Regions from separate parts of the Lactobacillus sp. X-49 genome, predicted to be linked through region 2. Evidence: riboswitches for the same ligand, from Rfam matches in the RefSeq annotation. Region 2 holds a riboswitch; the other holds the start of a gene.
The links. Region 2 has a riboswitch for thiamine pyrophosphate ahead of thiM (hydroxyethylthiazole kinase). Riboswitches for the same ligand answer to the same signal wherever they lie in the genome.
Positions count from the first base shown of each region.

Region 1: it holds a riboswitch for thiamine pyrophosphate, as region 2 does, so the genes downstream of both, ACYIAQ_RS03360 (ATP-binding cassette domain-containing protein) here and thiM (hydroxyethylthiazole kinase) in region 2, are expected to answer to the same signal.

Region 1 covers NZ_JBXSQM010000004.1:82,270-85,846, forward strand. Annotated here, with positions in the region: gene ACYIAQ_RS03355 (helix-turn-helix transcriptional regulator) at 1-671, opposite strand, end outside; TPP riboswitch at 807-896, shown strand; gene ACYIAQ_RS03360 (ATP-binding cassette domain-containing protein) at 894-2,300, shown strand; gene ACYIAQ_RS03365 (energy-coupling factor transporter transmembrane component T family protein) at 2,310-2,963, shown strand; gene rlmH (23S rRNA (pseudouridine(1915)-N(3))-methyltransferase RlmH) at 3,000-3,479, opposite strand.
Region 2 covers NZ_JBXSQM010000009.1:32,062-35,638, forward strand. Annotated here, with positions in the region: gene thiD (bifunctional hydroxymethylpyrimidine kinase/phosphomethylpyrimidine kinase) at 1-608, opposite strand, end outside; gene thiM (hydroxyethylthiazole kinase) at 618-1,406, opposite strand; TPP riboswitch at 1,485-1,585, opposite strand; gene ACYIAQ_RS05700 (alpha-L-fucosidase) at 2,403-3,577, opposite strand, start outside.

The sequences.
Region 1 (3,577 bases), on a different contig from region 2:
GCAGCCTGGGCAAGCGTTACCTTTGCATAATTATCATCAATATATTGCTCTAACGTAGTAGGCGCAAATTCTTGAATAGTATCAGGAATTACTATTAGATCGCGGTTTCTAATAGTCGTTATGAAAAGTATGCTTAATTGTGCAATAATCATGCTTTGGGTAAACATATTTTGATTTAGATATTCATCAATAATTTCTTTAAGTAATTGTGCTGGTTTTGACATGGGTGAACTTTTTATATAAAGTAATTGTCTTATTTTTAAAGCATCATGGACATTATTGATTACATTTCGTTCGCTTGGATCAAGTACACCTGCGTTAATCAAAAAGGTTTTAAAATTTAAATTAGAATTAAATTCAAGTTTTAGTAACACATTTCCTTTTAGTTGTGTTTGCACATCATACTCACACTTACGTCGCAAAATCATGATATTTCCTGGCCCTAACTTTAACTCACGGCCATTATTTCTAATCTTGGTTTTACCAGTAATTTCGTAAAGAATAGTAGTATTGGTAGTCTGATACCTGTGTATACCTGCATTACGGTTTTCAAGATAAGCTGTAAAGATATCAAAACTGCTATTTCCTACCTTTAATTGTACTTCATTTGAATCAACATCCTCAGCATCCAGAACACTTGCTAAATATTGTTCTAGTTTAAACGCTACCATAAATTCACCTTCTTTAAATAGTGACTGCTTTATAATTTTATTATATATTAATGAATTTTATCCTACTGGTCAATAACTATCCCATTATAAAAAATTTCTTCTACTAGACAGTAAATCTGCTTTTAGATATAATGAAATCAATTATCGGGGTGCCAAAAGGCTGAGAATATACCCGCTGAACCTGCTATGGTTAATACCAGCGAAGGGAAAATTAATGATTTCATGTCGTCAGACCCTTTTGGTTATGATGGCTTTTTTATATTGAGGATAAAATTGATTACAAGTAAAAATTTGACTTTTTCATATGATAAACAAAATACTATTTTAGAACAAACTAATTTGTCCATCCCAACAGGTGAATTTTCGCTATTAATCGGACCCTCAGGATGTGGCAAATCAACCTTTTTAAAAATACTAGCACAACTCTATCCTAAATATGCCGGTACAATTAGTGGTTCAATTAACTTGGATAACCTTCAAACTGCGATGATGTTTCAAAAAGCTAGTGAACAATTTACAATGGCAACTCCTCGAGAGGAAATTGTTTTTGCTTTAGAAAACTTACAAATTAGTCGTGAGCAATACCCAACAAGATTACAACAAGCTGTCGATTTTGCCGAGATTAGCCATTTACTTGATCAAAAAATTAATACTATGTCAGGAGGCGAACAGCAGCGTGTTGCCCTGGCAGTACTTGTAGCAATGGATGTTAATGTTTTTTTATTGGATGAGCCTTTCGCTAGTTGCGATCCCACCACTCGTAAATTCTTAATTACCAAATTGGCTCATCTGCGTGATTTAGGCAAAACAATCTTTCTTAGCGATCACATTCTTAGTGATTATGTCGGAATTTGCGACAACTTGTTTCAGTTTCGTGATAAAACGATTGTCAAACTAAAAGAAAAAGAAAAAAAGCTGCTACTGCACACTAATGATCAACATCCTACCTATTCTTTCTCCATTCCAGTGCATGAAAGTAGTTGCTTTACTTTCGCCAATACTGAAATCAAACAAAATCGATTATTATTATCCCAACACGAATTACAAATTATTGCTGGCAAAACAACGTTAATTACTGGGGCAAACGGCGCAGGAAAAACCTCACTATTTGAAGCATTAACCAAAATGCTACCTTATGAAGGCAACTTAACTTTTAACAAACAAGAAATTTGTCAACTTTCGCCCCGCAAATATTTACGGCAAGTTGGGCAAGTTTTCCAAGAAGCAACCGATCAATTTATTAATGTTACTGTACTAGATGAACTAAATCTGAGCAAGAAGCAACGCTCTGACAATTTTTTTACTGATCAAAGAATTCAGCAAGCTTTAGTAAACTTGAATTTAGATCAACTTCTAGATCAGGTAGTTTATTCTCTTTCGGGTGGACAACAAAAGAAATTACAAATACTACTAATGTTAATCTCTAACCAGAAGGTACTACTCTTAGATGAGCCACTCAGTGGGCTTGATCAAGACTCGGCACTTCAAGTCATGAAATTATTAAGACAAAGTCAAATAGACAGGAAACAAACACTACTTATTATTAGTCATGAATTAACTAACCTTGCTAGTTGGTGTGACTATCATCTTGTTTTAGCTAATCATCAATTAACTTATGTCACTAAATGAGGTATACCATTGAACCCTAGTTTTAAATTTCTCTTAGCATTAATTATTTCTTTAGAAATATCTTTTGAGTCCAGTTTGGCAACCAACTTCCTAATTATCAGCATCAGTATTATTTACTTACTAATTAAGCATGTTAAATTGAAAAACTTACTTATAACGTTGTTTGCCCCACTACTAGCGGCAGTTACTATCTTTGCCACCCTATATTGGTTTGCGCCACAACCAAATTTAACCAATGCTCTCAGCTTATCTAGTCGTATTTACGTCTACACTTTAACAATTTATTGCGTAGCAGTTGATACCAGTGCCGAACAAATGGCTCGCTCTTTCGAACAAAATTTTCATTTACCAAGCAAATTCGCTTATGGGGTTTTAGCAGCCCTCAACATTGTGCCACAAATTAAACAAGCAATTAGGCAAATTCGCACGGCTGCAATGATGCGGGGTATTTACCTTGGTTTCTGGTCACCTACTCTATATTTCAAAGCAATTCTTGTAGCCCTAAATTCTGCTGAAAACTTGGCTCAAGGAATGGAGTCTCATGGCTATCATGAGAATGCAACACGTTCAGTAATTATAAAAATACCGATTAAGGTAAGTGATTGGACTATAAGTATTATAATTTTGCTAATAGTTAACTTAAGCCTATTTATATTGCATTAGCTTAATAAAAAATGATCGTTTTGATATGACCACTTTTTATTTATGGTAAGTACTACCACTAATAATCATGAAAGCACGGTAAATTTGTTCAATTAATACTACTCGCATTAATTGATGAGGTAATGTCAATTTACCAAAACTTAGTAATTCATCCCCACGTTCATTTACAGCTTGACTTGTTCCGAGACTTCCTCCAACAACAAAAGTAATATTTGAATGACCATAGATTGCTAAATTGTTAATTTCTTGAGCAAATTCTTCACTAGAACGTTGCTTACCTTTAATTGCGGTAACAAAAACATATTCTTTATCTCTAATTTTTTGCAGAATTCGTTGACCTTCAATTTCTTTAACCTTATCTTGCTCTGCTACACTTAACTTCTCAGGAGCTTGCTCATCAGGAACCTGAATTACTTCAATTTGGGCAAAGCGACTAAGTCGCTTCTGATATTCTGCAATTGCATCCTTAAAATACTTTTCTTTTAGCTTACCAACACAAATAATTTTTATCTTTATCGCCATTTTATCCCTCAATTCCCAATCTTTTCACTATGTTTTTCCACACCTGTGAAAAACATAAATCAACATTTTGTGGTTATAATATAAAATACTCT
Region 2 (3,577 bases):
ATCCAAAAATCAGTGCCATCTTCTAAAAGGGTATAGTCGCTAACATGTTTATCTTTAGCATGTCCCCCTTTAATTAACACGTTTTTAACACCCATTTTTTGTAAGGTAAGTGCTAATTTCGGATATTCTTCTTTCTTTGTTATTTTTATTCCGGTTAGTTCTTCAGCTTCAGGTAAATTGGGTGTGACAAGATCTGCTAAAGGAAGTAATTCTTCTCTAACGGTTGTAATCGCATCTTTACTTAATAAAGTAGCACCTCCCTTGGCTATCATTACCGGGTCAACGATAGTAGGACCAAAATTGTATTTTTGTAAATTAAGTGCAACTTGGTGAACATGAGCTGAATCACCAAGCATGCCGGTTTTGCAAGCCCGAATTTTGAAATCATTAGCTAGAGAAGCAAACTGGGCATCAACCATATCTAAGGGAAGTAAAAATGAGTTTTGTACACCCAAAGTATTTTGGGCTGTAACAGCTACTACTACTGCTGTACCAAAAACATGTTGCATTTGAAATGTTTTTAGATCAGCCATAATCCCAGCTCCACCACCTGAATCGGTACCTGCAATAGTTAGCACTTGCGGAAAAGAATTAATTTCTTGCTTCATGGTTATCTCCTAATCAAAATGAGCGATTTTTTCAATATCAGCAGGTTGAACCTCAGCTAGATAGTCCAGCAGGTATATACCAAATGAACCAGGTCCAACTTGAGGCTGATTTTTGACGAGCAGTTCCCCTGTAGCAGCGAAAATTAGTGTAGCAATTATTGCTGCTTCATAAGGATCTTTTTCAATAGCTGCAAAAGCTGCGACAATACTGGAGAGCATGTCTCCTGAACCAACGTGCGCTTGGAATAAGGGCGTTCCGTTATAAATATGTGTAACGTGAGTACTATCGCTAATTGTATCTGTAGCACCACTAGCAATTACAACACAGTTAAATTTTTGAGCCGTTTTTAAAGTAATCTCATCTAAATCATTATTGCCATCTCCTGCATCAATTCCTTTAGATTGCCATTCAAAATTACCTAAAGTAGCAATTTCACCAGCATTTCCACGAATAATTTGAATTGGGAATTCCGATAACAAATGTATAGCCGTGTCAAGTCGGTATTTGTTCGCACCAACTGCGACAGGATCAAGTATAATTGGTTTATTATCTGAGGATGCTTTTGCTGCGATTTTCTCCATATATTCGACTTGGAGCTTGGTTAAGGTGCCAAGATTAAGGGTGATACTTGCAGCTAATTGAGCCATTTCTTCAGCTTCTTCGATTTCCTGACTCATGATAGGCGATGCACCGATGGCATTAAGACCATTGGCTACATCTTGAACAGTAACAAAATTGGCGGCATTTAAAACAACGGGATTTTGTTGTCGTAACTTATTGAGCATGTCTAACTTCATAATTCATCTCCTAAAAATAAAGAACCATGGGCTTTTTCGAGCAAATAAAAAGCTTTGATACCGGATGGTGTCAAAGCATAATTGGATAAGGCACGTTCCTACGCAAGAATTAGCTTACAGGTTCAAAGGGTCTGGAAAAAATTCCATCTCAGCCTCAATGGGCTCCCCTCGTGTTATCACTTTTATTATAGCGATATTTAAGAAGTAGTACAATATAAAATGCTAAATAAAGGTAGTTTATAAAGAGAAAGAAAATGATTAGATTTACAGAAAAACTTTATGAAACTGTATATGATCTTTGGCAACAGAGTATGAAACATCCATTTATTATCGAATTAACAATCAATAATTTGCAAAACAACTAATAGAATTGAACTTGAATATAAATACAAGTTCAAGAAGTATAAGTTTCCAAACTTCAGATGATGAATTTGCTAAAGCTAAACTACTCAAGGCTAGTTATGAGCTTCCAATTGAAAAAATTGATACTGAAGAAAAAGCAGAAGCTTTTTAAATGATGATGGTGGATATTAATGGGTGCGGATACTTTATATTGGGCTTATGTTAGTTTCATTGATATTAAGGGTGGTAAAACTCGTCCAGTTTTATTTTTAAGACAAGATTAAAAAAGCTATTTTCTTTTTAGACTAACTTCAAAATATAAGGATAAATCTTCTCTTTTCAAAAATAAATATATTGAAATAAAGGATTGGCAACAGGCAGGATTAAGCAAACCTTCATGGGTCGATATTTATAAAATCTACGAATATTATCAAAGATGGATCGATACGTATGACTGCGAATAGTATAAAGCAAATGTTAAAAGAATACTAAATCTGACAGATTTAATTGCTGAAAAGCAACGCAACAAATGAAGATAGCAGTTATTACGAGTTACAATTTTGGTAAATAACTTATGAAAAAGAATAAAAGAAAACACACGATTTCTCTATAATAAAGAAATCGTGTGTAAAAAATAGATTTGACCAAATTTACCTAACGTTGTTTATAAAAAATTTTAGCAACGCGCTCAATTAAATTTGTTCCATATTCAAAACCATCAGCTAAAATTTCTAGTCTTTTACTATTTATATTTTGGCTGAATTTTACACTTTTATTATTATCTAACCAAGTAATATGATCGATTAATCGATTATCCCAGTCTTTAAATATAATATTACGATCTTTTTCTCCACCAAGGACTACATTATTATTTCCAACGTTACCTAAATTATCAACAAAGAGATAACGTCCTTTAATAAAATCATAATTATTAGAAATTGAAGTATTAGTTAAGTTTTCATAATTAGGAGTATTATAAATTGCTTCGTGATTTATATTCATCCATTTTCTAACAACTTCGAGTAATGAACGACAGTGAATGTTTAAAGATCCGTCAAATTCTGGTCCTACGTTGATTAATAAATTTGCTCCAACTTTGCGTGTACGACAAATTTGTTCAATCAATTGTTGGGCAGAAATATAATTAAGATCATTTTTAGCATTTCCCCAGTGTTTGTTTAATGTTAAAGACGTTTCTGCCGCAAAATAATGATTATGTTGCACGTGATTAATGTTTTTGGGATTACCACGTTCAAATGTTAAAACATCTACGTTTGTGCCATCATTTTGGCCCTGTTTTTCTAATCCTGTATTATTTGTAATAATTGCTTGTGGTTGTAATTCTCTTATTTCATTGTAAAGTTTTTCTTCTTGCCAATCAGCTTTAGGCTTATTCCAATTTCCATCAAACCAAAACCCACTTATTTCACCGTAGTTAGTACAAAGAAGTTTAATTAAATTGCGTAGTTCTTTTAAATAACCATTAAAATTTTGATAATATTTGTTATTATTCCAATCATAAGTAGCAAAATAGATAAATGGTTTAATTTTTTGTTTATGACATTCACTAGTGAAAATTTTAATAATATCTTTTTTAAATGGAGTATGTACACTATCAAAATTACTGATTCCTTTAGTATCAAATAGATAGAAACCATCATGGTGTTTAGCAGTTAATACAATATATTTAAATCCTGACCGTTTTGCCATTCTAACTAAATTTTTAACATTTTCTTCTGCAGGATTGAAGTTCTTAAAAGCAGTTTGATACTCAGGAATATTTAAGATGTTTTGAGACCATTCTCCCCTAGAAAACTTTGAATACAACC